2 linked regions of the Methylocaldum szegediense genome follow. The protein of the gene in region 2 interacts with the protein of the main gene of each other region in a pairwise test. Links are inferred from orthologs where the notes say so. Each region holds a gene or a part of one and is shown on either strand. Other genes may lie near its edges.

Region 1 (15,610 bases), 1.1 Mb from region 2 along the record:
ACCACGCCGGTAGGCGGAGGAATGCGGTCCATCAACGTCTCTCTTCGACAAGCGCTCGATCTTTACGCCTGTGTACGCCCTGTACGCCATTTTCCGGGCGTGCCCTCGCCTCTGCGTTGTCCGGAAGCCGTGGATGTGGTGATCTTTCGCGAAAATACCGAGGATGTGTACGCAGGTGTCGAATATCCGGCCGGGTCGGCAGAAGCCGCGAAACTCGAGCGTTTTTTGAAGGAGGAACTTGGGGCTGATTTTCATCAGGGCAGCGCCCTGGGCGTGAAGCCGGTGAGCGAGTTTGGAAGCAAGCGCTTAATTCGTAAGGCGATCCGCTACGCGCTCGATCATGGACGGAAAAGCGTCACCTTGGTGCACAAGGGCAATATCATGAAATATACCGAGGGTGCCTTCCGCAATTGGGGTTATGAACTTGCCCGCACGGAATTCGCGGACCAGACCATTACCGAAGAGGCGTTGGGCGGGGTACATCCCGGCCAGCTGCCGGACGGCAAGATCGTCATCAAGGACCGTATCGCCGACATCATGTTCCAGCAGATGCTGCTTCGGCCCGAGGAATTCGACGTTATCGCCACGCTCAACTTGAACGGCGACTATCTTTCCGATGCAGTAGCAGCGGAAGTGGGAGGCGTAGGCATCGCACCGGGGGGTAACATCGGTGACTTCATCGCTGTATTCGAGGCAACTCACGGTTCGGCACCCAAGTATGCGGGCCTGGATAAGGCTAACCCCGGGTCACTGCTCTTCAGCGGGGTGATGTTGCTGGACTACCTGGGATGGCAGGAGGCGGCAAGAGCGGTGGAGGCCGCTTATACTTCTGTTGTCGGCCGGAAGATTGTCACGTACGACTTCGCTCGGCAGATGGAAGGTGCACGCGAGGTGAAGACTAGCGAGTTCGCTGAGGCGATGGTTGCGGCAATGGGGTGAAAATCGGCTACAAAAAAAGCAGGGTGATTTGTCACCCTGCTTTTCCTGCTTGCGAGCGTCGTAATTAGAGACCGGTGAAGACCTTTTCCATAGCGGCAGCGGCCTCGCCCAAGATCGGCGCGGCGTCCTGCGGACTGCCGTTTGAACAAATGTCCCTGGCTTCGTTCACCTTTTTCATGGCGTCCTGCATCGGTTTGCCGGCGGCGTCGCCAGTGATTTCCTTGTAGTATTGCTTGGTCTGCTTGATGGCGGACAGGCAGCCTTCCTTGTTGCCCTCGGCGGCGGCGGCTTGGGCTTCTTTGGTGGTCTGGATAGTCTTGCTAAAGAACTCCTTCACACCAGCGGCGGTTTCGGCGGCAATGGCGCTACCCGACGTAGCCAATACACCGGTCAACAACGAAGCGCCCAGGACAAAGGTTTTGCTGATTTTCATTCTCTTGCGTTCTCCTCTGGCCATTCCTCTGGAACAACCAATCAAATGTCACACTTGCTTATTGGGTGCTGACGCATACGCCGCCATGGCTACGCCGCGTTTTTCGGGTAACACCCGGTCGCGCGCTTCTACGATGGCGTCGCTCTAGGACGCGCTCGAGAGCCGTCCATGCAGTCAACGGGCGTCAATAGTAAAAGACTTTCCGGATATTGTCATGCTTTCGTCACGGCAAATTTTTCAGCTGGGTCGTCGCTCGCCGGTTTTGGCTAGCAGATAATCCAGCCACATCGCCGATAGCTTCTCCTGTACGGAGTTTTGACGCAGGCGTGCGTACAAATTGGGGAAATCCACCCGGTCGAGGTCCTGATCCTGGTTGTAGCAGGAGTACACGAAATACGGCTTGCCGCTGTCCGGTTCCACGTGCTTGCACAGGCATTGTGCACAAACGCCCTTCATCATGCATTGCATCGGCGAATTGATGGAGCCTATGGCGGAGTGATGAGGTTTCAGATACGGCTTGAGAACGCCGTAACGGGCCTCCTTGACCGCCGCCATCATCCGGTCGGACCCGATCACGATCATGTGATCGACGTCGTCCATGTGGATAGGCGTCGGACCCAGTTCGCCTTTGGCATAAGCCACCATCGCTTCGACGATATTGCCGACGAAGGTCTTGTCCTGAGGACGTAGCGGCGGAATGGGTTCTGCCCCCGGAAGATTGTCGACCGACCAGACCACCACGTCCGAAGCCGCCTCGATTTCTCGGACCTTGAACACGTCTTCGCGTTTTCGATAACCGGCGAAATAAATGACCTGGCTACCCGCGGCGCGCAGCGCTTTACCGATGGAGAACAGTACCGCATTGCCGAGTCCCCCGCCGGCGAGCAGCACCGTCTGCCCGGCGTGAAGCTCGGTGGGGGCGCCGGTGACACCCATCACCACGATGGGATCGCCCGGTTTCCACTGCGCGCAGAGCTTGGAGGACGACCCCATCTCCAATGCGATCAGAGAAATGAGTCCTTGTTCCTTGTCGACCCAGGCGCCGGTCAGAGCCAGTCCTTCTGCGGCCAACACGGTGTCGTCCAGCACGGGCGCGAACGTTTCGAAATTCTGAACGCGGTAGAACTGTCCGGGACAGAAGTGTTTCGCGGCCAGTGGAGCCCTGACGATGACTTCGACGATAGTCGGCGTGAGCCGATTGATTTCCACGATATGCGCCCGCAGCACGTCGTCCAGCTTGCGTTGGAATTCCTTAAGCTGGGCCTGGCGCTGAGGCTGTAGGGTGGGATCGAGTGCGGCAAGATCCTTTTGAAAGAGCTTGACAATGTAAGGATATCCGTTCTTGGCACTGGCCATGGCTTTGACGACGTTGCCGGCGTAAACCGGATGGTTGTCGCCGTAGAACGTGATGAATTTGCCGTGACGTCGGTACGAAGTGAACGGGGCTGGTTTGCCGATTTTCGGGATAGCGGTGTCATTGACCGGTTCGAGCTTCGGAATCTCGCTCAGCCAATTAGGTTCGTAGCGTTGGTAGAACTTCTGATCCATCTCAAACGTATCCGGATGTTCGGATTCGTAGATGGTGTTGGGCGAGGTGCCGGCGGCTATGAACAGACTGCGTAGCGGTACTTCGAGCGTGCCGACTTTCTGCCAGCGGCCATCCTGTTCCTCGAGTTTCTCGAAGCGCACCGCACGAAGATGCCCGTATTCGTCTTCCAGCGCCTCGAGCGGGTTCATGCCCTCGGCTAGCAGAATGCCTTCGTCCATGGCTTCTTTGATTTCCTCGTGATTCTGCCGGTACGCAGGGGAGTCCTTCATGCCCTTGCGATAGTACAGCGTGACGCCTCCCCAGGCGTTCAGCAAAGGCAGGAAATCGGGTTTTTCCCCGGCGGCTTGCGCGCGCTGTCGTTCTGCCTGGATGGCCTTGGCGTGCTCCAGGAACTCGTCGAGAATCGCCAATTCTTCCTCGTCGTAGCGGGAACGTACGGCGTCCTCGCCCCATTGGGCGCAGAGCTTCTCGTAGCGGTGCATGATCTTCTCGACCTGCACCGGGTAATAGGCCAGGAGCTCGGTGGCGGTGTCGATGGCGGTCAGTCCGCCGCCGATCACGCCGGCCGGAAGGCGCACTTGCAGATTGGCCAGCGACGATTCCTTGGCGGCGCCGGTCAATTGCAGCGCCATCAAGAAGTCCGACGCTTTGCGAATGCCCCGGATCAGGTTGTTCTTGATGTCGATGATGGTGGGTTTGCCAGCCCCGGCGGCGATGGCGATATGATCGAAGCCCAGGTCCCAAGCCTCATTGATCGTGAGTGTGCCGCCGAAGCGCACGCCGCCGTAGCAGCGGAAGCTGTGCCGCCGCAACAGGGTGAGATAAATGACTTTCAGGAAATTCTTGTCCCAGCGCACCGTGATGCCGTATTCGGCTACGCCGCCGAAACCCAGCATGATGCGTTTGTCCAGGTCTTCGTACAGCTCTCGGAAGTCTTGGATAGGACGGGGTGGATGGGTCTCGTCGCCGACGATGTCCTTGGGCAAGGGTTCGATCTTGAGGCCGTCGATGCCGACCACGCCGAAACCCTCGTTGATCAAATAATGCGCCAGCGTGTAACCGGCGGGTCCCATTCCGACCACCAGCACGTTCTTGCCGTTATACGGAAGCGGGTACGGCCGCTTGACATTGAGCGGGTTCCAGCGGGTCAAAACGCTGTAGATTTCGAAGCCCCAAGGCATGAACAGCACGTCGGTGAGAACATTAGTCTCGATCTGCGGGATATTGACCGGCTCGGTTTTCTGATAAATGCAGCCCTTCATGCAATCGTTGCAGATGCGATGGCCGGTGCCGGGGCAGAGCGGATTGTCAATAGTGATCAGCGCCAGCGCGCCGATGTTATCGCCTTGCCGCTTGAGGACATGCATCTCGGAAATCTTTTCTTCCAGCGGGCAGCCGGTGATGGTCACCCCAAGCGGGTTTGTTTTGTAAGTGCCGTCCTTTCTGTTCCGCATGCCCTTCGAGCACGAGTCAGTGTCCCGGTCGTGACAGTAGATGCAGTGGTCGACCTCGTACAGAACGCGCCGTCCGGGAAAACGCGGATCGGTGAGGCCGAACCCGTCGCGTCGCCGGTGGTGCTCCTCGGGCGCCGCCCATACGGTGTAACCTTCCGCCGGGCGCGTTTCGTGATGGACCAGATGATTGAAGTCGGTCTTGGCCGGGAATTTGAAGCTGACCCAGCCCTGGATCTGCGCTTTGAGTTCCGGGATTTTCTGGGCGGCATAAGTCCAGCGTTGGACGAGATCCAGCAGTCCCGTGACCAAACCTTCGTCGCTTTCGCCCAGCAGGTGCGCGAAGCGCGCTTCGGCATGGTGGTCGGCGGCAATGGCGCGGCGCAAGTCGGCGATTTCGGTGGTACCCGCCGCTCCGCCTTGATGCCAGCGGTACAGACGCGCACCCAAGGCAGCAACCGCTTTTTCACGGTCGACTTCGCTCAGCGCCGGTTCGGCGACCTTGAGCAAGGTCTCGAAATCCGCCCGGATGCCGGCGATGTCCCAGCTTTCTGGCGCTTGATTCTTGAACAGGCCCGCCACCTTGGCGACGATCTCATTACGGTATACGAAGATGTTGTCGAACTCGTCGCGGATCGTTCGTATTTGGGCGTCCCGTTCGGACGACACGCCGAAGAGCCGGGCTACGAACGTGCCGACATACGGCGCCATCTTGACCAGAATGTCGGAAATCTGCTCCGCCGGCATGCCTTCGCCTTGGCACGCGCGATAACGTTCGAATTCGGCGAATAGCGCGGGATCGTGATCTCGGACCGTTGCGTCGAAGACATCCGACAAGTCCTTGAGACGTTCCGGTTCGTACAAATCGGCATAGCTGAAGCCGGGTATCCCTAGGGTCAAAGTAGAGCTGGCGGTCGGGCGCGTATCGGAGCGAACGGAGTGATAGGTCATGAGTGTCGAAGTTGCGTAGGTTGAAGAGAATTTCTTTATGTCGGAGTTTCCGAATAACGAAGCGATTTTTTTCGAAAAATACTTCAAATTTTACGCCGAATCGACGATCGAGTCGACCGCGGGCACTGCCGGACGTGTTACGCGGTCTTTGTAGATGTGGGCGCCGCTTCCCGTTTCCTTCCCGGTTGAAGCGGACGCCGGTAAAGTGTAGGTTAGCGCCGAATTCATCATACCCAGGTCCTCGCTCCATGAATGCCCTATACAAGACACTTCTTCAATCCGATGCCAAGGAGCCGCCGGCCGTCCGTTTCGCCACCCCTGGCGCGACCGGCGAGGGCGTCATCGACGTTTCGACGTTTCAGGCTATCGAAGTCGATAGGCTGTTCGATGCCATCAACCATGCCGCTACGCTCACCGGTCAGGCGACTCTTTATCGCTCGCTGGTGCAGCCTTTGGCGTCGGCGAACCTCGTTCGGGCCAAGCAAGATGCGGTTCGCGAGATCGAATCCAATAAAGCGCTTCGAGAATCGCTGGAGACCCTGACCAAGCAGGCCAAGTCGCTGGAAGATGACTTTTACGGATTGTTGTTCGGCACGTTCTTGGGCCTTCTGAGCTCTCCTGCGCACAAGCTGGAGATCGAAGGCTACGGTTATGAGACCTATAAGAAAGGTACTCGGTTCATGCTCAATTTGGTGGACGCGGCCAACCGCGTGCCGAAGCCGAACAGCGAATATTTGCGCGCATTGATCGACGACTTGCGAAATTTCGCCAACTCGCGCGCCTATGCGCTGATGAAGGGGCCGGTATACCGAACCGAAAAAGACGTTCGACCTAAGGCGGAGAAGCCGTGGTATATGCCGGCGATCCGCTTTCGACCTTCGCTGTTCAAACCGGTCGGCTTGACCATCGCGGCTGTGCTCCTGCTTCTTGCCCTCCAGTTCGTGCCATTGCTGCTCGATATGGCGATGTCGATTGCGCCGGTATTCTGGTTGTTCCTGCTGCCCATCAGTTTCGTTTATATCCCCTTGGTCGGCGGATTCGACCGCGACGGCTGCATCTACCCGTTGCGCGACATCTTCAAGCGCTCCGAAGACGTGCAAAACACGTTGGACTCCTTGGGCAAGCTGGACGAGCTTCTGAGCTTCGTCCGCTTCAAGGAAGCTTTCGGCCATCCCGTTGTCCTGCCTAAGATCATCGAAGCCGAGCGCCATTCCATGACGTTCAAGAACGTGCGCAATCCGGTGCTCGGCAAGGATAATCCGGGCTATGTGCCCAACGATATCGGCCTCAAAAACACGCGGCTCACCTTCATTACGGGCCCGAACAGCGGCGGCAAGACGGCGTTCTGCAAGACCTTGGCGCAGAGCCAGTTGCTCGCGCAAATCGGCTGCTACGTGCCCGCTCAGGAAGCGGAATTGACCGTCGCGGACCGCATTTTTTACCAGGTCCCCGAAATCAGCCATCTCGCCGATGGAGAAGGGCGCTTCGGCACCGAACTCAAGCGCACCAAGAATATTTTTCTCGCGACCACATCGAAAAGTCTGGTGATCATGGACGAACTCTCGGAAGGCACGACCCACGAGGAAAAGATCGAGATTTCCATGAATATCCTGGACGGGTTCTATCAGAAAGGCGGCAACACGGTCTTGATCACCCACAACCACGAACTGGTCGACGCTTTTCAGAAAAAAGGCATCGGCCTCGCAAAGCAGGTCGAATTCAAGAACGAGCAGCCGACCTACCGAGTGGTGGAAGGCATTTCCAGAGTCAGTCATGCGGACCGGGTGGCTCGGAAAATCGGCTTTTCAAAAGAAGATATTGCCCGGTATTTGTCCGGTGGCAAATGAGAGAGCACCATGTTGGAAGTCCTCCAAATTCCCGCACTCAAAGACAATTACATTTATCTGATCCACGACGATCAATCCGGAGAGACGGCGGCGGTTGACCCGGCAGAAGCCGGTCCGGTTCTGCAGGCGCTGGCAGCCAACGGATGGGAGCTGACTTATGTCCTGAACACCCATCATCATGGCGATCACGTGGGCGGCAACCTGGAACTTAAGCGGCGGACGGGTTGCCGGATCGTAGGTTCGGAACGAGACCGCGAGCGCATTCCGGGTATCGACATCGCCGTGGGCGAGGCAGCAACGCTGAAACTTGGAAGCTTTGAGGGTCGTGTATTCGATGTTCCGGGCCATACACGGGCGCATATCGCCTTCTGGTTTGCCGCGGCCGATGCGTTGTTCTGCGGCGATACGCTGTTTGCCCTAGGGTGCGGCCGGCCCTTCGAGGGGACGCCGGAAGAGCTGTGGCAATCGCTCGAGAAACTGCGCGCCCTGCCTCCCGAGGCCAAGGTTTACTGCGCTCATGAATACACCGAGTCGAATGGCCGCTTTGCTTTGACGGTCGAGCCCGAAAATACGGCGTTGAAGGCAAGAATGGCCGAAGTTCTGGCGCTGCGCCAGCAAAATCGGCCGACGGTGCCTTCGATGCTTAAGGACGAATTGGCGACTAATCCGTTCCTGCGACCCGAAAGCGAGGAAATTCGGCGCAATCTGGGAATGACGAATGCCGATCCGGTAGATGTGTTTGCGGAGCTTCGGCGGCGGAAGAATGCGTTTTAGAAGCCCCTTGGACAAGCGGATTCCGTTTCAGGACCCGCCTGTCAAAAGATTGGGGCAGAGCTTCCTTGGTCTTGGTCGGCAAGGGATTGCCTCCTAGTGAGGACGGAGTTGCCCGTTAGGTCGGGAATCCGTTCCCGACATTTCGGGCCGTAACTGACCACGGATTATTGTCCGTTATTTGTTTCGTCCTTTTTGGCGGTAGTTTGCAGAAAGCACGATTCCTGAGCATTCTTCGTCACTTCCTTGTACTTTTCGCGCAATTTTTCGGATTGGGGCGGGTCGCGGAATTCCGCGCCGCGTTCGCCGACTACGTTGAAGCCAAGAGTGAAGGTCTGTGCCTGGACGAATTCGTCGTGGCTCATCCGGCTCGCGATCTTGTCGATGGCACAGGTGCAGTGATAGAGGTTGTTATAGTTTTGCCCCCCTTGCTCCTCCATGCACTGGAGGACGTATTCCACCCTGGCCAGGGTGGGAAAATCATTCGTTTCCTTTGCTTCCGCTTGAGGCTCGGGAGGTGTAGGTTGGCAGCCGGCCGCCAGAACCACAACAGCGATCGTTGCGGCCCAACGGGGTTTCAAAGAGAAATTGGATATTTTCATGCTGATTCGTTCTCGTAAACCTGTCGCAAAATTGCTAGATGATAGTGTAGCGAGAGCGGAAGGTCCATTTCATGACGTTCAGTCTTCGACCGCGAAGTCTACGATTTGTTTGAGTTTTTCGTTCATTTTCCGGGCAAACTCGTTCATTCTCGGATTGGGCGAACGGGTCGGCAGCAGATGCGTGGTCACGATGACTTTGCCGTTTTGAGAACGGACCGCCACATTGCAGGGCATGTGGATGACCGATTCCGGCGAAATTTCCAGCATCTCGCGCGCTAACGTCAGATTGCAGAACTGGATCGTGTCGTAATCGGGGAAGCTGATGTTCTCGCGGTCCCGGATCACGCTGCCGATCTTGTTATGGCCGGTGATGCGGAAATTCTGTTCGGTGATGGCGAGCTCCAGCTCTGCGAGAACGTCCTCGTATGGTTTAGTCGTCTCGGCTTGATAATAAAGTGACTCGGGTTCTTTCTGCGCAGCGCACCCCGATAGGATAAACAGAAGCACCGCGAAGATCGAACCTAAATATTGATGCATACGCTTATAAGCGACAAGGTGTCGAAACTCGATTTCCGCACGCTCCGGATAGGTCTTTTACCTTCGGGAAAATAGGTAGGGTGCGGCGCGACCTGGTAAGCGGCCAGGCCCAGCATCGGGCGCGCCGGAGTTGTAAGCCAAGCGGAACGCCATGGCGCGGCGTAGCCGACCGGCACGCGCGGGGAATGTTCGGTGCGGTCGGGATGGGTGGGAGCTTGCCGTATCAGTGGCTCGCACAGGCTGCTTTTCCGAGTTCGAGGTTTGATCGGAATTTTCTTTAGATTATCACTATGATTTTAGAGCGCGCAAAAATAACCGGCGTGCTCCTGGCCGGTGGTCGCGGACGACGGATGGGCGGCAACGACAAAGGGCTGATCCTTTTCAAAGGCAGACCGCTTTCGAGCTATGCCCTGGAGGCTCTGGACTCGGTCGCGGGGCATATTTTGATCAATGCCAACCGGAACCTGGAAGCGTATGCGCGTTTCGGCTATCCCGTCATATCCGATCGAACCGATAGCTTCGACGGACCTCTGGCTGGCCTGCTCAGCGCCATGCGTGCGGCGGAGACGCCTTATGTACTCACTGTACCCTGCGATTCGCCGTTGGTAACCGGGCAGCTTCTGGAGAGGCTGTGCCGCACGTTCCAGGAGACCGGAGCCGAGCTTTGCGCCGCCCACGACGGCGAGCGTTTGCACCCAGTTTTTCTCCTGGTCGAAAGGCGCTTGGCGGACAGCCTGGAGCGATACCTCGCCAGCGGCCAGCGGAAATGCGAACACTGGCTCGAGCAGCACAGACTGGCCTTGGCCGATTTCAGCGATCATCCAGAATTGTTCGCCAATATCAATACGCCGGAGGAGCTGGTGGCACTGGAGAGCGCAGTGTCGATGGGTGCGGCAGTTCCGATTCGGTACAGTTCGGCTGGGAAACCGAAGCCGTCGCCGTGACCCCCCGGCCGGCCGGGTATGCTTGCCTCAAAAGGCGCAGCTGCCGTACGGGTCACACCGGCTGCGGCAAGGCGCGGTTTCCGGCCGACTGGTGGACCCGCGGAGAACTGTGTACTCGAGGTGACGGTTCGCCGATCGGCGATCCACCGCGTTTTCGATACACTTCGTGAATGCAACGAGTCGGTGCAGGGCTGTGCGCTTTATCAGCAGGGCGGACTACGAAGTCGTCCCCAATCGGCCCCCAACCCTTCGACAGATGCTAAGCTCCGGTGTGAAAATGCGCTTATTTGACGATGAGTAACCCATGCCAGCCGAAATCAGTGAAATCCCGGATGTACATGTTTTGCGAAGCCGGGGCGAGATCATCGAAAAACTCAAGCTGATGCAGACCAAAAAGTGTCTGTTGAGCGCGCAGCCGGACGGAAGAAACCTGGGTTACATGACGACGGTCGTGCAGGTGATGCCGGAAAAGGGTTTGGTGGTCATGGATTTGAGCGAGAATCCAGGCATCAATCAGACCGTGCTGGCGGCGCAGAAGGTCGCATTCCGCGGCCAAGTCGACGGTATCCCGAGCCGGTTTGTCTTGACCGGGCTTGTCGAAGCGACTCTGAACGGACAGACCGTATTGGTAGCTGCTATTCCTGACTCTTTGTACTGGCGGCAACGTCGGAAGTTTTACCGTGTGGCGATTCCGATCGCCATTCCAGCCAAATGCGTGCTTAGTGTGGACGGCAAGCGCGAGGAATTCGCCGTTGCCGATATCAGCCTTTCGGGGCTGGCTCTAATCGACAAAGCGCATCGGCTCGGCGACCCTTTCGCCGCGGGACATCTTCTTGAGAATTGCAGACTGGTCCTGCCCCAACATGGCGAGCTGCCGCTCAGTCTCGAGATACGCAACAAGGCGCCACTGACCAGCGCCAATTCGCCGGCCGGCCAGCGGGTGGGGTGTGCTTTCCGCTGCACCGGCCGAAACTTCGAAGTCATTCTCCAGAAATTCATCTACGAGGTCGAACTGCATAAAAAGCGCCAAGACGACCTATCGCGTAGAGACCGCTAAGGATTTGACCGAATCTTACCGGATGCAAGTCGGGACCTTTTCCCGACTTTTATTGCGGCAATAATCCAGCAAGTGGATTTGTCGGCAAAGAATCGCCGACCTACCGCTCCCGAGATCGCAAGCTACATCTTTGCCATCGAATCCTAAGATGCCGAGCCGAGATAAGCCCGCAGTTGCGGCGGGATGGTTCGTTGTGTCAGCCGGTTCTTGAATTCCCACTCTCGGTGTTTCTCCACCGAAACCAGGAACTGCGTTTCCTTACCGATGTACAGGGCGGTCGGGATGCCGCCCCGGAATAGCACGCGGTTGCCGGGGAGGGCGGGGATTTTGGCGCCGGGTGTGACGATGCCGACGAGGTTTAGCGGGTCGACGGCGCTGAGCGTGACTAGGGTTTCCCTATCCTGCTCTTTGCGCACCGCGCGCAGGATCTCCACCGCTTCGGGCAAGGCGAACTGTTCGCCGAAATGTCCGGCCACGAAGCGTCCGCCGCGTATCTCGCCGCGGGCTTCTAGACGCCGATAGATACGAAGGAGGTCATGCCAGGCCGGCACAATGGTCTCGCGCGCCAACAACGCCCGAAACACAACGCCATAACGCTTGAGCAGAGTCCCGGCGACATGCTCGGCGGCTTCTTGATTGACCGCCTCGGACGGGCTTTCGTCAATCCGCGGCGGCGGCTGAACCAGTGTCCAGCGTCCGGCTTCCGCCATTCCGAAGGAAAGTCCCCGATAGCGTTGCTTTTTTTGCTCCGGCATCAGTAGAGCACGTAATCCCATGAAACTGTCCGAGGCGACTCGCCCGCGCGCCACCAGTTCCGCCAGCGCATTTTCCAGCTGAGTCGGCAGGAGTCCTGCCCACTGGGCCAGTTCTTCGAAGAACAATGCGCCGCGGGTGCTCAAGATATCGGCTACACGCTGTGCGGAGGGTGACAAGTCGGTCGAGTCGCACGCGGCTGCGAACTGTTGCCAGTAGGCGAGATGACGCCGACTGACGAGCGCCATGGGTGAGGATTTGACCGGTCCTTGCCCGCTTTTGCTGGCGGACAACCGGGTCCAGACGATCTTGCCCGAAAGGCATAAGGCGTCGAGCCAGGCCGGATCGTAGTCAGCGATTCGTGCCGGCAGCAGATCGCCTTCCCAGGCGACCGCGGCTGCCTCGAAGCCTTCCAGTTGGGCCACGATTGCCGCGAGCGCCTGTGCGCCCTGCATGCGATTTTCGGGATGCACGTGCTGCCAGCGGAACAGAAAACGCATGAAATCCGCACCGGAAACCGGTTCGATTTCCTGGCGCAAACGGTTGATGGTGTAGCGATGGATGCGCGCCAGCAAGCGTCTTTCGCACCATTCTTCGGTGTTGCTTCCGGGGGTGTACGATCCGCGCAGGACGAAGCCTTCGGTTTGCAGTGCCGAGAGAGCGGCCTCGATGCGCGTGACCGGAAGGCCCAAGGCTTCCGCCAGTTCCGCCGCCCTGACCGGCCCGGTACAATCGATGCGTGCGCGAACGATTTCTTTCAGCGCGTCTTCCGGTGTCCAGTTTTGTGCCCGGTACTCCGGCGGCAGTTGTGCGGCATAAACGATGCGAGCGGACGAAGAGCCGTCTGCTTGGGCATATACTGCGCGGAATTGCGGCAAGCGCTCGGCTGCGATCCAGAGCTGGTTGCCGGTCGGGCCGACTAATTCCGTTACTCGGCCTTGCAGTTTCAATTCGCGAAAGAATCCTTCCCAACCGATTTCTGCCTCGGATTGCCGAAGAAAGCCCAGCATCTGCAAGGCATCGTGCAATTCGTCGGCGTTGGCGGCTTCGGGCCAGGCTTCCTGCCGTACCCGGTCGATGGCTGCCTGATCGAGACGGCCGAGGTCTGAAGCTTCCGAAGGATCGAGCCAGCGGCGGCTCGCTACCGCGCGGGTCCGGCGCTCTTCCAGAGGCGCGTCGTCGAGGAAGCTGTAAATCTTGGAGTTGACGATTTCGGCGGCGAGCGGCGAAGGTTCGGTGAGATCACGACAGACCACGCGGATCGTGCCGTTTTCGATTCCGCCGATTACCTCAATCAGCCGGTCAATGTCCATCGCTTCGGTCAGGCAATCATGCACGGTCTGGTTGACCAGCGGGTGATCGGGCACCTCCCGATCTCCGACGATGTTCTCGAAGCATGCGAGCTGGTCGGGGAACACCGCGGTGACGAGGTCTTCCGCCTGCATGCGGAGGAGATAAGGGGGCGTCTTGCGGCCTCCCTGGAAGCGCTTGAGCGCCAGCGAACAGACCGCGTTCCAGCGCCAGCGCACGGTGAACATAGGGGCTGCGAGCAGCGCTTGCACCAGGGTGTCGCGCACGGTACGGGTATTCAAGAAACGAGTGACGTCTTCCAGCGCGAAGCTTTGCGAAGTGCCTAAGGAGAGAATGATGGCGTTCTCGGTGGCGGCGGCTTGAAGTTCGAAATTGAAGGTGCGGCAGAAGCGCTTGCGTAAAGCGAGGCCCCAGGCGCGATTGACCCGGCTGCCATAGGGCGCGTGAATGATGAACTGCATCCCGCCCGATTCGTCGAAGAAGCGCTCGAACACCAAGGTGTCCAGGGTTGGGAGCGTACCCAAGGCGAGTTTGGCCGCGGCGAGATAATTGACGGCCTGCGATGCGGCCAGCGGCGAAATGCTGACCTCGTTTTCGAGAAAGGCTCTGGCGGCGGAAAGGTTGAGGTTTCGATCACAAGCGTTGTCCTCTAAACGATCCTCGATTTCCCGCCGTAGCCGCGCCACCGCATAGGACAGCTCGTGCGTCCGCCCCGGGGCTTCGCCGAACCAGAACGGGATGCTGGGCGGCTGATTACGGGCGTCCTCGACGCGCAGGGTGCCGGCTTCTAAGCGCAAGACTCGCCAGCTCGCGTTGCCGAGTTGGAAAATGTCACCGGCCAGACTTTCGATAGCGAAATCTTCGTCGACGGTGCCTATGAATTCCCCCGAAGGTTCCAGGATCACGCGGTATTCGGAATTGTCCGGGATCGCCCCGCCGCAGGTCACGGCGGTGAGTCTCGCGCCGCGACGGGCGCGCAGGCGCTTGTGGATACCGTCCCGGTGCACGTAGGCACCGCGCGTGCCGCGCCGGCTGCTGAAGCCTTCCGCCAGCATCTTCACAACGTCGTCGAATTCCTTCCGGCTCAGATCCCGGTAGGGATATGCCCGGCAGACGGTGCGATAGAGCTCGTCCTCGGACCAATCCTCCGCGGCCACCATCGCCACGATCTGTTGGGCCAGGACGTCCATCGGTTTCTGTGGCATGACCAAACGGTCCAGTTCGCCCCGCCGCACCGCGTCTAGCAGGGCGATGCACTCGATGAGATCGTCCCGGCTGGCCGGGAACAGCCGGCCCTTGGGCAAACCGCCGGCGAAATGACCGGAACGGCCCACCCGCTGCAGAAAGGTGGAGATCGAGCCGGTGGTACCCAGTTGGCAAACCAGGTCCACGTCGCCCACGTCGATGCCGAGTTCCAAAGAGGCAGTGGCGACCAATGCTTTCAGCTTGCCGGTTTTCAAGCGGTGTTCGGCGGACAGGCGCTGTTCCCGCGACAGGCTGCCGTGGTGCGAGGTGACGTGCTCTTCGCCCAGCCGTTCGCTCAGGGCGCGGGCCACCCGTTCCGCCAGGCGGCGCGTGTTGACGAAGATCAGCGTGGTCTTGTGCGCCTCGATCAGCGCCGTCATGCGGTCGTAGATTTCCTTGGCCGCCTGCTGGGACAACACCGCTTCGAGCGGCGAATCGGGCAATTCGATGGCAAGGTCGAGCCGGCGCCGGTGTCCGGTGTCGATGATGCGGCAATCGGCCCCGCCGGTCAGAAAGCGGGCGACCGACTCGATAGGATTCTGGGTCGCGGAGAGGCCGATGCGGGTAAGGCGGTGCTCGACCAGGCGTTCTAGACGTTCGAGCGACAAGGCCAGGTGCGACCCGCGCTTGCTACCCACCACCGCGTGGATTTCGTCGACGATCACCGTGCGCACGGTTTTCAGCATGCGCCGGCCGCCCTCGCTGGTGAGCAGGATATAAACCGACTCGGGCGTGGTCACCAGGATATGGGGCGGATGCTTGCTCATGGCCGCCCGCGCCAGCGCCGGGGTGTCGCCGGTTCGGACCTGCGAGCGGATTGCCACGTCGGTCGAGCCGAGCTCGAACAGTTTTGCGTTGATGCCGTCCAGCGGCGCTTCGAGGTTCTTGTGGATGTCGTTGCTCAGCGCTTTGAGCGGCGAGATGTAGAGTACGCGGGTTTCTTCCGGCAAGCCGAAGACTTCGCCTTCCCGAACCAGGTCGTCAATGGCGGCCAAGAACGCCGCGAGGGTTTTGCCGGAGCCGGTGGGCGCGGCAATCAGCGTATGCCGGCCGGATTTGATGGCGTCCCAGGCTTCGGTCTGGCATTCGGTGGGCGCGGGAAAGGCGTCGCGGAACCAGGCCGAGACGGCGGGATGAAAGCGGTCGAGGATCATTGGACTACGTTACCCCAAAGCGAACGGCAATCTCAATCCGGCTAATCGTCGCGGAAGATTAGCTAT
Region 2 (15,605 bases):
AGCACTTCGAGCAAGTAATTGTCTGGCAGCCCCCCATGTTTCTTTGCCAAACCGGCTTCCTCGTATGAAAGCCCATACCGGCGCTGGATTTCCTCCGTCAGCTGCTTGCCGCCGAACCCCTGTTCGCGTGTATAGATGATTCGGCGGTTATGAATCACGTTCAGGGTCGTCATAGTCGAGCCCACATCGGCTACAGCGATAGTCTGCTCAGGGGTGTAGCCGGGCCACTGATCCAGGATCAGATTGCAGGCATTCTCCAGTGCGTACGACTCCACATCGACGATCTCTGCCTTGAGTCCAGCCATCTCTAGTGCGGCGACCCGGTCTTCCACATTCTCCTTTCGGGAAGCCACCAGTAGAACATCGACCATATCGGGATTTTTCTCGGTCCTGCCCTGCACCTCGAAGTCGAGGCTCACCTCATCCAACGAGTATGGGATGTACTGATCTGCCTCCAGTTCGATCTGGGCCTCAAGCTCATCTTCACTCAAGGAAGCGGGCATAGAGATGGTCTTGGTGATGACCGACGAGCTCGGTACGGCAACGGCAGCATGTTTGAGTCGCGTGCCCGACTGCTTGACAAGCGTTTTGATGACGTTTGCGATGATTTCGACCTTCGCGATGTTTTTGTCGATCACCGCGTCTGGCGGCAACGGTGCGACGGCATAGCTTTCCACCCGAAAACGCTGTCCGTCTTTTGTTAGTTCCAGCAGCTTTACGGCCGCAGTACTAATGTCGATTCCAAGCAGCGGCGGTCTCTTGCGGTACAAAAAAAACATCGATAACGTCCCAAGCTCGCTTTGACTTCACGCGGGCGGTACCGAGTCCCAATGCCGTTTCTCGTCACCCGCTAAACGCTGTCATGTAGTATAGTAGGGATTGGAAGTTTGCCCATGAGACCCCCGCTATCGGTCAGCCGAGCGACGCGCAGCTCATGATCGTTCGATAGCTACAGCCGGAAAAACAGCTTTTTTGATGGTCGAGTGAGAACCCGCAACAATCGAGGTCAAGCACGCTCCCGTTCCGCGAGCCTTATCAAACTAATCTTTCTCTTCCTGCTTGGCGGATTTGCGAGTTTAGTTTTAGCCGCGTTTTTGCTTTATCGCTTCATTGCACCGCAACTCCCGAACACGGAGGTTCTGCGCGATGCTCGATACCAAACCCCCATGAGCATCTACAGCAAAGACGGCTTGCTGATGGCTCAATACGGCGAAATGAAGCGGAGCCCGGTCTCCTTTTCCGAAGTCCCGAGCAGGGTCATTCAGGCTTTCCTGGCCGCCGAGGACAATCGTTTCTTCAAGCACCGTGGTGTGGACTACGTCGGCTTGATGCGAGCGACGTTCTCCTTCCTTCGGACGGGAAAGAAAAAGCAAGGCGGCAGCACCATCACGATGCAAGTCGCTCGCAATTTCTTCTTGAGCAGCGAAAAGACTTTCTATCGCAAACTCAAGGAAATTGTGCTTGCAGTCAAAATCGAATCGGAATTGACAAAGGAGCAGATCTTGGAGCTGTACTTAAACAAGATCTACTTCGGTCATCATGCGTATGGCGTCGTTGCCGCGAGTCAGGTCTACTATGGCAAGAAGATAAATGAGCTCGAGGTAGACGAGATCGCGATGATTGCTGGTTTACCGAAGGCCCCCTCCGCTTTCAATCCGATAACCAATCCGCAACGGGCCGTGGAGCGGCGAAACTACGTTCTTAAGCAGATGCGGAAACTGGGATATATCGATGATCAAACTTATCAGGAAGCAATCGAGCGACCGGTCACCGCAAAGCTTCACACCACCCCCATCGAATTAAACGCTCCTTATGTCGCGGAATTGATCCGCAACGAGATGTATCGCCAGTATGGCGAAGCTGCGTATACCAACGGTTTCCGAATTTACACTACTATCGACAGCCGTTTACAAAGGGCCGCCGACAAGGCATTGCGCCTTGCGCTGCACGAGTACGACGAACGCCACGGATTTCGAGGTGTAACACAGCGAATAGACTTAAAGAAAGAAAAGCGCCGCGAGTACTGGGACAGGCAGTTGTCCAGCATCCCGAAAACCGGGGAGACGGTGCCAGGATTAGTCCTGGCTGTCAACGAAACTTCCGCGGACGTTTATCTCGGCCATCAACAACAAATCGTACTCGACTGGGATGGTCTCAAATGGGCACGCCGATATATTTCCGAAAACGCACAAGGCCCTTTTCCGCGAAGCGCCAAAGAAATACTCAAGGCCGGCGACCTCATCAGACTTCGCAAGGACGGCGACGGCCATTGGAAACTCAGCCAGATTCCACAAGTCGAGGGTGCCTTGGTCGCCTTGGATCCGACCAGCGGCGCCGTGGTCGCGCTGGCGGGCGGATATGATTTCGCGATCAGCAAATTCAACAGAGCAACCCAAGCTCAAAGACAACCGGGTTCCGGTTTTAAGCCCGTACTTTACTCGGCGGCCTTGGCCCAAGGATATACTCCGGCGAGCGTAGTCAATGACGCGCCGGTCGTTTTTTCCGACCCCTCGCAGGAAGGCGGATTTTGGCGTCCGCAGAATTACTCGGGTCGATTTTATGGCCCCACGCGGCTTCGGGTAGCCTTGGCCAAATCTCGGAACCTCGTGTCCATCCGCCTACTTCAGAGCATCGGCCTTACGAAAGCGATCGATATGGCGCGGCGCTTCGGTTTCCAACCCGAAGAACTGCCGCGATCCCTTCCGCTAGCCCTGGGCAGCGGCACCGCGACGCCTCTTCGAATGGCACAGGCCTACGCGGTTTTCGCTAACGGCGGTTTTCGCGTCGAGCCCTATTTCATCGAACGCATAGAAACCGAAGCGGGTGGCATGGTCTTTCAAGCCACTCCGCAAATCGCTTGCGCAAATTGCAGTGACGCCGATGATCACCAGACGAACTTTGCACCCCGCATACTGTCGGCTCAGGTCCACTACATGATGAATTCTATGCTGCAAGATGTGGTGCGAACCGGAACCGCGGTCCGCGCTATGGAACTGGGGCGCAATGATGTCGCCGGCAAAACCGGTACGACAAATGATTACAAGGACGCGTGGTTCAACGGTTACGTTCCTTCCCTGACCGCCGTCGCCTGGATTGGATTCGATTCCTCAAAATCCTTAGGGAAAGGCGAAACCGGGGGCAAAGCCGCACTTCCCATGTGGATCCACTTCATGCGAGAAGCACTCAAAGACGTACCCGAGCAAACTTTCCCACTTCCAAGCGGACTGACAATCGCTCGCATGGATCCGAGCACCGGGATGCTAGCCTTGCCCGGGAGCCCCAATGCAGTGTTTGAGGTCTTTCCTTCTGGGAGAGTGCCCCGCTACTACGCCGCGCCGCGCGTGAGCGCGCCTCCTCCATCAGAGTCTATCGCAGACGAGGAACAACCGCGACCACTGGAGCCAACAGTCCCGAGCGTCACGACCGACAAACCGATCGAATCGCTATTTTGACCTCCGCCATGTCCGCAAAAGACAGAGCCCGACGATTGATCGCCTACGAGGCCGCACGAATCATCGCAGAGGAAGGTATAAATGATTATCTTCCGGCAAAAAATAAGGCTGCGGCCCGTCTTGGGATAACGAACTCGCGCAGCCTTCCCCGTAACGAGGAAATCGACCAGGCGCTAGAAGAATATCTTCGACTCTACCGGGCGGATACGCAGCCACAACACATTACCCGACTGCGAAGGCTCGCATTGGAGGCCATGCGTTTCTTGGAAGAATTTTCGCCGCGCTTGGTCGGCGCTGTCTTGGACGGCAGTGCCAGCAAGTACAGCCCTATTGTTTTGTATGTGTATCCCGAAACCCCGGAAGAGATCATCAAGAAACTGATCGAGGTCGGCATCCCGTTCAGGGAACGATCCTTTTCGTTCAATCTAGGGCATCGGCGAGGCGTGACTTGTCCGGCACTGGACTTTTATGTCGACGGCGTCCGCGTTGAACTGGCTGTACTGCCGCCGGAATTAAAAGGGCAACGGATCAACCGGAAGGAAAAGGCTGTACCCGGCGGCTCGCTGCACGATGTCGAAAAATTGATTAACGGCAGCTCACCGTCCAAGCTTCGGCTTGGTACATAAGCGAATAGTGCGAGCAGACCGAACCCTCCCGTCCAGCCGATTTCGCTTCCATTCCCAAACGGGCGATGTTAAACCGCGAGGGCCGGTCCTTGCTTATTGTCATTTAATCGACGTGGCCAAGCGGTTTCGAGCGGTTTGGATGGGGCCCGAAAATCAACCCCGTCCATATTTCCGCCGGAACTTGTCGACTCGACCGGCGGTGTCGACGATCTTCTGCTTGCCCGTATAGAATGGATGGCAGGCGGAACACACTTCGATGTGCAAATCCCTACCTAACGTCGACTTGGTTTCGAACGTGTTGCCGCAACTGCACTGGACGGTAATGGCTTTATATTCGGGATGAATATCCGGCTTCATGATTAGGTACTCTCCAACAAATCAGAACTACAAAGGGACGACAAATTTTTCATCTTACTTAAAACGACCTTTTACCGCAACGTCTGCAACTCGAATCTTCCCGCTTTGGGCTGACACCGACCCTCCTCATCGAACGGTATGCCCGATGTTTCGAGTAGCTTTCCGCGGTCTTATGCCCATCTGAGATATAAACCATAATGCGTATAATCTCCTTCAACGCGAATGGCGTGCGGTCAGCGGCGCGCAAAGGCTTCTTCCACTGGATGGACAAACAAAACGCCGACATCGTCTGCCTTCAGGAAACCAAGGTTCAGACACACCAACTGGAAGATCCGATATATTGGCCCAAAGGCTATCGGTGCTACTACCTGGACGCCGTCAAGAAAGGCTACAGTGGGGTTGCGTTGTATAGCCGCCGCGAGCCGGACGAAATCGTTCAAGGCCTCGGCTGGCCTGACTTGGACGCTGAAGGGCGTTACCTCGAAGCGAGATTCGGCTCCCTGAGCGTCGTTTCCCTTTACTTGCCGTCCGGTTCGTCCAGCGAGGAGCGTCAAGCGGTGAAGTTCGACTTCATGAACCGGTTTCTGCCATACCTTCGCGAGTGTGCACAATCGGGGCGGACTTACATTTTTTGTGGCGACTGGAACATCGCCCACAAACCGATCGACCTCAAGAATTGGCGCTCCAACCAGAAGAATTCCGGATTTCTGCCTGAGGAACGTGCCTGGCTGGATATCGTGTTCGAGCAGGATGGCTGGGTCGATGCTTTTCGTGTCGTCAATCAGGAGCCGGAGCAATATACTTGGTGGTCGAATCGCGGTCAGGCCTGGGCCAAGAACGTGGGCTGGCGTATCGACTACCAGGTGACCAGCCCTTCTCTCAGGGACAGAATTCTAGCGGCATACATTTACAAGGAAGAGCGTTTTTCGGACCATGCGCCACTCACCATCGACTATGACTACCCTTTCCTGGCGTGAAGCGGTATTCAACCGGAGGATGCTGATCTGCGTCCTCACGGGGTTCTCCTCCGGGTTGCCGCTTTTCGTGCTGATCAGCCTGATTTCAGCCTGGCTACGCGATGGTGGTGTCGATCTCAAAGAAATCGGGCTTCTGGCCTTGGTTCAATTTCCTTATATCTGGAAATTCCTGTGGGCGCCTCTGTGCGACCGGTACGGCTTGCCGATGGGACGGCGCCGAACTTGGATGCTCGTGACGCAAATCGCGCTCTTGCTCTCCATTCCGGCGTTCGGCTGGCTGACACCGATACCGGACATCGCGACCATTCGTTGGCTGGCGGTGGCCGTAGCTTTGTTCTCGGCAACTCAGGACATCGCCATAGACGCGTTTCGACGCGAAATCCTGAAGGACGAGGAACAGGGACTCGGCAACGTCATCCACGTGAACGCGTACAAAATCGCCGGACTCGTGCCGGGATCTCTGTCACTCATTCTTGCCGACTATTTGTCCTGGGATACCGTCTACTTGATCACGGCGCTGTTCATGCTCCCAGGGCTACTCCTCACAATCATCGGCAGCGAACCAGAATTTTCCAGCCAGACACCGTCGACTCTGCGTCAAGCCGTGGTCGATCCTTTTCGTGAATTCGTTCAGCGAAAAGGCTGGAGCGGCGCATTGACCGTGCTGGCGTTCATATTTTTCTACAAGCTCGGCGACAGCATGGCGACAGCCCTGGCTACACCTTTTTACTTAGATATGGGCTACAGTAAGACGGAAATCGGCGTGGTCGCCAAGCATGCCGGGCTCTGGCCGAACGTCGCGGGCGGCATTCTCGGCGGCATTTGGATGATTTCCCTGGGGATTCATCGGTCCCTATGGATATTCGGCGTGTTACAAGCCCTGGTGATTCTCGGCTTCGTCTGGCTTGCCACGGCCGGCCACACGATAGCCGGATTGGCTGCGGTTATCGGCGCCGAGGCCTTCGGTGTTGGATTGGGCACGGCCGCTTTCGTTGCCTATATCGCCACTACGACCAATCCAGCGTACACTGCCACCCAGTTTGCGCTATTTACCAGCCTCGCCGCCACTCCGCGAACGCTGGCCAATGCCTTTACCGGCTTTCTAGTCGAAGGTGGGGACATCAAAGTGGGGAATGTTTCGCTGCTTCATATCGAAGCGCTAGGCTGGGAGCGCTTTTACTGGTTGTGCTTTGCGCTCACCCTGCCGGGCATGCTGCTGTTATTCAAAGTGGCGCCATGGAACGGCGGAAACAAAAGCGAAAGACCCGCTCGCCTCGAACCGCAACCCGATTCACAGTCACCCGACTGAAAAGCTCTGCCGGCAGACGAGCGCCTGCCGGTAGTCTCTTCTCGCGTTGATTCCGCCTATTTTCTAATGTAAAGGTCGGTAATACTGCCGTCCAGCATCTCGGCGGCGAAGGCGAAAGTCTCCGACAAGGTCGGATGCGGGTGAATCGTCAAGGCGACGTCCTCCACATCGGCCCCCATTTCCAAAGCCAGAACGGCCTCACTGATCAGCTCCCCCGCGTTCGGGCCGACGATGCCTGCCCCCAGAATGCGTCTAGTCTCTTTATCGCAGAGAATCTTGGTCATGCCCTCCTTGCGATCGATGCCCAGTGCCCGACCGCTCGCCGCCCAGGGAAACGCGGCTTTGTCGTAAGCGATACCTTGAGCTTTTGCCTGCGTTTCCGTTAGCCCCATCCAGGCCACCTCCGGATCGGTATAAGCGACCGAGGGAATCGTCAGTGCCTGGAATGCCGTCCGCTCTCCGGAGATGACTTCAGCCGCTACCTTGCCCTCATGCGTCGCTTTGTGCGCCAGCATCGGATTGCCCACGATATCCCCGATCGCGTAGATATGCGGCACATTGGTCCGCTGACACTCGTCTACCGGAATGAAGCCCTTCTCATCCACCTTGACGCCGGCATTTTCAGCACCGATCAGATGACCGTTCGGCTTCCGGCCAACCGCGACCAGAACCCGGTCGAATAGGTCGGATTCGGGCGCACCTTCGTCGCCTTCGAAATAGGCCTGCAATCCTTCCGACTTCGCCTCGATGCGCGTGACTTTGGTTTTCAGGAAGATGTTTTCGTACTGTTTCTTGATGCGCTGATATAAAGGTTTGACTAAATCCGCATCGCAGCCCGGAATGATCTGATCCATCAGTTCGACCACTGTGATCCTCGAGCCCAGCGCGTGATAGACCGTTGCCATCTCGAGCCCGATAATCCCGCCGCCAATGATCAGAAGACGCTTGGGCACCTCGGCCAGCTCTAAGGCGTCGGTGGAATCCATCATCCGCGGATCGTCATGGGGAAAGCCGGGAATCCGGACCGGCTGCGAGCCGGCCGCAATGATCGCATGGTCGAAACTGATTGTTCTCGGACCTTCGGCTGTTTCGACTGTCAGCGATCGATCCGACGAAAATCTACCCACCCCGGTTACGACGGTGACCTTGCGCTGTTTGGCGAGCCCGGCAAGGCCGGTCGTGAGCGTCTTCACGACCTTGTCCTTCCACTCACGCAGTTTCTCCAGGTCGATGCTGGGCGTACCGAAATTCAATCCGAAATTCGACGCTTCCTGCGCCTCTTGAATAATTTTGGCGGCATGCAGTAATGCTTTTGAAGGAATACAACCGACATTCAAGCAGACACCGCCGAGCACTGGATAGCGTTCGACCAAAACCACCTGTCTACCCAAATCGGCGGCTCGAAAAGCGGCCGTGTAGCCACCGGGCCCACCGCCCAAAACCACTACCTCGGCATGCAAACTGGATGTATCCGACATCGATTGTTTACCTTCTGTTTAAGGGAAATTGCTGGTCAGCGGTCCGTCGCTCCCGTTTCGAATCCGTTTGCGGGAGAGCATGCTTGTCTCTATAAGAGAACCCGCCGCAACTCCGCCAACAGCCCGGCCAAATAAACCGTGAAGCGTGCGGCTTCGGCGCCGTCGATCACACGGTGGTCGTAGGACAAGGACAAGGGCAACATCAAGCGCGGGACGAACTGCCCGTCCTGGTAAACCGGCTTGGTTTGCGCTCGGGACAAGCCGAGGATCGCAACCTGAGGCGGGTTGATGATAGGCGTAAAGGCCGTACCTCCGATTCCGCCGAGGCTCGAAATGGTGAACGATGCACCCTCGAGGTCATTGCTGCGCAGCTTCTTGCCGCGAGCTTTAGCGCTGAGCTCGGCCAACTCTCTAGCCAGGTCGAAAATGCCTTTTTGATCGACATCCCGCACGACAGGCACGACCAAGCCTTCCGGAGTATCCACGGCTACGCCCAGGTGATAATACTTCTTGAGAATCAGTTCTTCGCCATTACCTGCGAGGGAAGAATTGAACGTCGGAAAGGCTTTGAGCGCTGCCACCACAGCCTTCATGACGAACGGCAGAAAGGTCAGTTTGACGTTCTGCTTTTCCGCCTCGCTCTTCAGCGACTGACGAAACGCTTCGAGATCCGTGATATCGGCTTCGTCGTGCTGCGTGACGTGGGGAATGCTGACCCAACTGCGATGCAGGTTCGGACCGGAAAGTCTCTTGATGCGTGACAATGGCAGGCGGTCGATTACCCCGAACTGCGCGAAATCGATCTCCGGCTGGGGCGGCATCGCCAAAACGCCACCGGCCAATGCTTGCTCCGCCCGCTTCAAGCTCTCCTTTACGAACGCTTGAACATCCTCTTTCAAGATGCGACCTTTGGGCCCCGTGCCTTTAATTTTTCTAAGATCAGCGCCCAACTCGCGAGCGAACTTCCGAACCGATGGGCTCGCGTGAGGCGGATGCGCAAGATCTTCTTCGGCGGCTTTCAGAGCTCGTTCGGCAATAACCGGCGAGGGCGTGGGCTTTGACTGGGGCTCCGCTGGAACCGGTTTCGTCGGCTCGGCGACAGGCTTAGCCTCCACTTCTTCGGCTACCACCTTTTCGGGTTTCGCCTCCACGACCGGCGCGGGCTCCTCGGCCGGCTTCGCCTCGGCTTGATCTTGGACCTCCAACTGCAATATCGGCGATCCCTGACTCACCCGATCACCGACATTGACCTTCATGGTCTTCACCACACCCGCGAAAGGCGACGGCACTTCCATCGCCGCCTTGTCGCTCTCTAGAGTTATCAGGGAATCTTCGACATTGACCACATCACCGGGTTTGACCAGCACCTCGATGATCTCGACGTTCTTGAAATCTCCAATGTCGGGAACGACGACTTCTTTCAACACTGCCATAGCGTTGCCTTTACACCTTCACTGGATTGGGCTTTTCCGGGTCGATGCCGTACTTAGCCATGGCTTCCTTGACGGTTGAAATCGCCACGCTTCCTTCATCGGCCAAAGCCTTCAGTGTGGTATATGCGATGTAATGCCGGTCCACCTCGAAAAACCTCCGCAATTCGGAACGCCGATCACTGCGCCCGAAACCGTCGGTACCGAGCACTTCATAGGCTCTCGGCACGAACGGCCGGATTTGATCGGCGAGAAGTTTGATATAGTCGGATGCGCCGATGATCGGCCCCTTGGTTCCAGCCAGGCATTCCTCCACGTAACTGATGCGACGAGGCTGGTCCGGGTGCAAAAGATTCCAACGCTGCTTGTCCAATCCATCGCGGCGCAGCTCGGTGAAGCTGGTGACACTCCAGACGTTGGCTTTCACGCCGAAGTCTTGTTCCAGCAACTCCGCTGCGGCGAGGGCTTCGCGGAGTATCGTACCGCTGGCCAGTAGTTGCGCTTGCGCCGATTTGCCAGCGTCCTTCAATCTGTACATGCCCTTGACGATCCCCTCTCGGACACCCGCCGGCATCTCCGGGTGAGGATAATTCTCGTTCATGACCGTGATGTAATAGAAGACGCTCTCGCCCTCCTGGTACATCCGCCGGAGTCCGTCCTGAATGATCACGGCCAGCTCGTAGGAGAAGCACGGATCGTAAGCCACGCAGTTGGGAATCGCCGACATATTCACATGGCTGTGTCCGTCCTGGTGTTGCAAGCCTTCGCCCGCCAAAGTCGTACGCCCTGCCGTTCCGCCGATCAGGAAACCGCGTGCCTGCATGTCGCCTGCGGCCCACATGAAGTCCCCCACCCGCTGGTACCCGAACATCGAGTAGTAGATGTAGAAAGGGATCATCTGGATGTTGTGATTGGTGTGAGCCGTTCCGGCCGCAAGCCAGGAGCACATGGAACCCGCCTCGCAAATGCCCTCCTCCAAGATCTGGCCCGACTTATCCTCCTTGTAATACATCACCCCACCGGCGTCCGCAGGGACGTACAGCTGTCCCACGGATGAATAAATGCCGTACTGGCGGAACAGTCCCTCCATACCGAAAGTCCTGGCTTCGTCCGGAACGATGGGAACGATGTACTTGCCCAGCTTCTTGTCGCGCAGCAACAGGGTCAGCAAACGCACGAACGCCATAGTCGTGGACATTTCCCGACCTTCCGTGCTTTTCAGCAGAGATTCGAAAACATCCAAGTCCGGTACCTGCAAAAGCGGCGCGTCGCGGCGGCGCTGTGGCAGGTAACCGCCGAGAGCTTTTCGACGCTCGTGCATGTAGCGCAATTCCGGACTGTCTTCCGGCGGTTTGTAGTACGGCACCTCTGCCAGCTTGTCATCGGGAATCGGAATCTTGAAACGGTCGCGGAATGCCCGGATCGCCTGCTCGTCCATCTTTTTCTGCTGGTGCGTGGTCATGAGCCCCTCGCCGGCGCTACCCATGCCGTAACCCTTGACCGTCTTGGCGAGGATCACCGTTGGCTGGCCGGTATGGTTCACCGCCGCGTGATAAGCGGCATAAACCTTGTGCGGATCGTGTCCACCGCGATTCAGGCGCCAGATGTCCTCGTCGGACAAATTGGCCACCATTTCCTTCAGCTCCGGATACTTGCCGAAGAAATGCTCGCGAGTATAGGCACCGCCTTTCGCTTTGTACGCCTGATACTCGCCATCCACGGCTTCCTCCATGCGTTTTTTCAAGAGCCCGTCTTTGTCTTTGGCCAGCAACGGGTCCCAATAGGAGCCCCAAATAACTTTGATGACGTTCCATCCGGCGCCGCGGAATTCGGCCTCGAGTTCCTGAATGATCTTGCCGTCGCCCCGTACCGGCCCATCTAGGCGCTGCAGATTGCAGTTAATGACGAAGATGAGATTGTCGAGTTTTTCTCGACCGGCCAATCCGATGGCGCCCATGGATTCCGGTTCGTCCATCTCTCCGTCACCGCAGAAACACCAGACTTTACGGCCCGCAGTCTTCAAAATCCCCCGGTCCTCCAGATATTTCATGAAGCGCGCCTGGTAAATCGCCATGAGCGGCCCGAGGCCCATGGACACCGTCGGGAACTGCCAGAAGTCCGGCATCAACCAAGGGTGCGGATAAGACGAAAGACCGTTGCCGCCGATCTCGGCGCGGAAATTGTCGAGTTGTTCTTCGGTCAATCTCCCCTCGAGATAAGCACGCGCGTAAATACCGGGTGCGGCGTGTCCCTGGAAGTAGATGAGGTCTCCCCCATGGTCCTTGTTAGGGGCGCGAAAAAAGTGATTGAAACCCACGTCGTAAAGCGTCGCCGCCGAAGCGAAGGTCGCGATGTGCCCGCCGTATTCGGTGGACTTGCGGTTGGCACGCACCACCATGGCCATCGCATTCCAACGGATGTAAGAGCGTATGCGGTGCTCTAAACCGGCATCGCCCGGCAAGCGAGGCTCCATGTGAGGCGGGATGGTATTGATGTACGCCGTATTCGCCTTATAAGGCAGATTCGCTCCCGCCCGGCGCGCCTGGTCGACCAGGCTTTCGATCAGGAAATGCGCCCGTTCGATACCTTCCGTCTCGATGACCGCCTGCAGGGCCTCCAGCCACTCACGAGTTTCTTCGGGATCGATATCGTTTTCGCTCTTAAGGATTTGTGATGGGTGAGACAAACTCACGGCGGACATAGGAAAGATTCCTCCAGTGATTTAAGGTCTTCCAGTTAATCTTTTCGAACGTGGGCAAGCGCGCTCCAAATCATCGGGTCAGAGTACCGATTTGAAAATCGCGTTGTTAACGAAAGAATTCCTGGCATGTTTCTCGAACCGTTGATCCAGTGATGACGGAACCGTGCAACTCTGACTTTGCTTCTGAACGCGGTCAACGTGATATTGTTGGAAAAAAGTCCAATCGGAAAATGTTACAGATTAAGAGCCGATTACGCCAGAAAAGAGAATGTGAAAAATGAGTTGGTCGGCGATTTAATGAACTTCCGTCACCTGTTATCATCGCTGGGTGCTCACTCCATCCCGGGCACAAGAACATCCTCGCTCGCCAACGGACGCATAGTTGCACCGTTCGAGCGTGAATCCCTGTTTTAGACAACCGGTTGCCCCCTATGTTAGGAAGCAGGATGAATTCGGAGAAGGAACGCCGGCGTGCGCCACGGCTCGATTCGCGAATTTCCGCTTATCTCATCATGCCGGCTAGCGCTCCCTTACGAGGCATCGCGAAAAACATAAGCCGTTCAGGCGTCTTCATCGAAGTCGCGAAACCGTCGAAGCGGCTCATTGGTGAGACGGCCAGGCTCGTCTTTACCCTCGAACACGGCAACCTGATACGGTTGGCTCGGTATTCGGTCGTTGTCGTACGGGAATCGCAGCACGGAATCGGCCTCGGTTTTTGGCAGTCTGGCAAAACCCCGGGTGCTCGCGAAACCTGATGGACTCGAGATCCAACGCGGCTACCTGGCTTCAAAGCCTATCGGAGCAAACCTCTGATCCTGGGCCGCTCGAGGAGCTTTCGGATCCGCAGAGGTGGGCATCAATGTTCCGGCCCTTGGCGATAAGCAATTGCCTCCCTACATCAAATAGGCCAAAGGCAAGACATCGACCAAATCACCCGGTTCGACATCCGCGCGATCGTGTTCCAGCGCGATCAGGACGTTGGCCAAACTCATCGAACGAAGGATGCCTGAACTTTGACTGCCGGTCGTACGAACCTCCCAGTCCCCGGTTTCTGTCCGTTCCAGAATGCCTCGTTGATATTCCGTACGCCCCGGCTTTTTTGCTAAACGTTCGACGCACTTGGCCTTCAACATGGGCATGACGGAATATTCCTGAACGCCCATCTTCTTTTCAAGCAATGGAAGGACAAACCGATAGAAACTGACGATCGCTGCCACCGGATTTCCCGGCAAGCCGACAAAAGTTGTGCCGCCAATACTTCCGAAAGCGAGGGGGCGACCGGGCTTCATGGCGATTTTCCAAAAACCGACGGTACCGATCGACGACAGAATTTCTTTGACGAAATCGGCCTCGCCGACCGACACGCCGCCGGTGGAAATCACCACATCGGCCGCAGCAGCCGCTCGCATGAAAGCTTCCGTCAGCAATTCTGGATCATCGGGTACGGTACCCTGGTCCATCACCTTGACGCTCAAGCGCTTCAGCGCCGCATGGAGGGTATATCGGTTGCTGTCGTATACGCCGCCACCCCCCAAAGCCTTCCCGAGCGAATGGAGTTCGCTTCCGGTCGACAAGAGAGCCACCCGCGGACGCCGCTTAACCTTGACTTCACCGATTCCCATTGAGGCGATTAAGCCGATATCCGGCGGGGTCAAACGGCGTCCCGGTTTCAGAATGGTCTCACCCTGCTTGATATCTTCCCCGGCCAGGCGGACATTGTCTCCGACACGGTGTCGCCCGCCAGTCACGGAAATCCGCTCCCCATCGAAATCGACATGCTCCTGCATCAGCACGGTATCGGCTCCGTTCGGCATAGACGCGCCGGTCATGATGCGCACCGCTTGCCCCGAAAGCAGTTCTCCGACAAACGGCGTTCCCGCCAAAGCCGTCCCTACCACCTGGAACCTCGCGACGTCACCGGGTCCCGGCAGATCCTCTCCCCTCAAGGCATAGCCGTCGACTGCCGAATTGGTGTGCGACGGAACATCAATGGGCGAGACCACGGGCTCGTGCAGAACTCGGGAAACGGCTTCGAGCAAGGCGACTTGCTCATAACCCTTGACCGGCGATACGGCACTCAGCATATGGGCTAAAGCGTCATCGACATGAAGTGCGCCGGGCTCTTCATTATCGCTGCAACTCGGTTGGATAATCGTAGTCATGTCGAAACCCGTTCTTCGGAAACCTTTGTACCGGTGAAATGGTACTATCGGTGATAGATATGAGTGACGATGGATTCGAAAATATCCGTATCCCGAACATGCCGAGAAAAGGCCGCGGAGCGGTGAGCAATCGGGATTCCCGCTATTCGAAGACCGTGCGCGAGAAGATCGACGACGGCTGGTGGCCCGAGGATGCGCCCCCGCTGACAACCAGCGTGACTCATGAGACCGCTCGCAGCATTATCACCCATAACCGTTCGCCAGACATCCCGTTCGAGCTCTCTATCAACCCCTACCGGGGCTGTGAACATGGCTGCATCTATTGCTATGCACGCCCCGGCCACGCTTACATGGGATTGTCACCGGGAATGGACTTCGAGACCCGCCTTTTTGCCAAATCCGACGCGGCCGCTCTGCTTCGGAAGGAACTGAGCGAGACAACCTATCGTCCGTCCCCGATCGCTTTAGGAGCCAACACCGATCCCTATCAACCGATCGAGAGGGAATGGCGCACCACCCGTCAAATCCTCGAAGTACTCCGCGATTGCCGCCATCCGGTCAGTATCACCACGAAATCGGCATTGATCGAGCGCGATCTCGACATCCTGTCAGCCATGGCTCGAGATCATCTGGCCCAAGTTCAGATCTCGATCACCACACTCGATAAAGGTTTGGCGCGAATCATGGAACCCCGCGCAACCAGCCCGCAGCGCCGCTTGCAAACGATCCGCACACTAGCAAACGCCGGCGTACCAGTTACCGTAATGGTGGCCCCGGTCATTCCGGTTCTGACCGATGCCGAGCTCGAAACCATCCTTACGCAAGCTGCCGAACACGGAGCCATCCGGGCCAATTACATCATGCTGCGACTCCCCCTTGAAGTAACCGAATTGTTCCGTGAATGGCTGGAAACCCACTTTCCCTTGAAAGCCAAACATATTCTGGCGCGGATCCGCGATCTCCATGGCGGCAACCTGTACGACTCGCGTTTCGGGGTTCGTCAGTCCGGGTCGGGTATTTATGCCGATCTGATCCGGAAACGTTTTCTGCTGGCGCTCAAGAAAACCGGGCTCAACACCGTGGAAATCCGATCCAATTCGGAGCTTTTCCGAC

Evidence for each region.
Region 1: the proteins of moeA (region 2) and mobA interact in binary tests that used the Escherichia coli proteins (3 or more experiments, as listed by UniProt). The link is inferred for Methylocaldum szegediense from one-to-one orthologs.

The regions. Positions count from the first base shown.
Region 1 is NZ_OX458333.1:4,760,198-4,775,807, forward strand. The notes cover bases 8,336-11,197. They hold mobA (molybdenum cofactor guanylyltransferase MobA), read left to right. Parts: upstream 8,336-9,370; coding sequence 9,371-10,024; downstream 10,025-11,197. Other genes in these bases: QEN43_RS20980 (hypothetical protein), read right to left, coding at 8,336-8,543; QEN43_RS20985 (DUF302 domain-containing protein), read right to left, coding at 8,622-9,080; QEN43_RS20995 (flagellar brake protein), read left to right, coding at 10,329-11,081. Also shown: icd (isocitrate dehydrogenase (NADP(+))), read left to right, coding at 1-939; QEN43_RS20960 (hypothetical protein), read right to left, coding at 1,004-1,372; QEN43_RS20965 (FAD-dependent oxidoreductase), read right to left, coding at 1,610-5,323; QEN43_RS20970 (MutS-related protein), read left to right, coding at 5,572-7,170; gloB (hydroxyacylglutathione hydrolase), read left to right, coding at 7,180-7,944; more of QEN43_RS20980, read right to left, coding at 8,109-8,335; QEN43_RS21000 (DEAD/DEAH box helicase), read right to left, coding at 11,225-15,544. UniProt on the Escherichia coli protein: Transfers a GMP moiety from GTP to Mo-molybdopterin (Mo-MPT) cofactor (Moco or molybdenum cofactor) to form Mo-molybdopterin guanine dinucleotide (Mo-MGD) cofactor.
Region 2 is NZ_OX458333.1:3,691,201-3,706,805, reverse strand. What follows is about bases 12,359-15,215. They hold moeA (molybdopterin molybdotransferase MoeA), read right to left. Parts: upstream 14,493-15,215; coding sequence 13,224-14,492; downstream 12,359-13,223. Other genes in these bases: QEN43_RS15980 (PA0069 family radical SAM protein), read left to right, coding at 14,552-15,215; QEN43_RS15990 (PilZ domain-containing protein), read left to right, coding at 12,777-13,085. Outside these bases: QEN43_RS16035 (pilus assembly protein PilM), read right to left, coding at 1-779; QEN43_RS16030 (penicillin-binding protein 1A), read left to right, coding at 1,167-3,452; QEN43_RS16025 (hypothetical protein), read left to right, coding at 3,461-4,078; rpmE (50S ribosomal protein L31), read right to left, coding at 4,232-4,435; QEN43_RS16015 (exodeoxyribonuclease III), read left to right, coding at 4,633-5,412; QEN43_RS16010 (AmpG family muropeptide MFS transporter), read left to right, coding at 5,390-6,721; lpdA (dihydrolipoyl dehydrogenase), read right to left, coding at 6,778-8,199; aceF (dihydrolipoyllysine-residue acetyltransferase), read right to left, coding at 8,289-9,632; aceE (pyruvate dehydrogenase (acetyl-transferring), homodimeric type), read right to left, coding at 9,643-12,330; more of QEN43_RS15980, read left to right, coding at 15,216-15,605. UniProt on the Escherichia coli protein: Catalyzes the insertion of molybdate into adenylated molybdopterin with the concomitant release of AMP.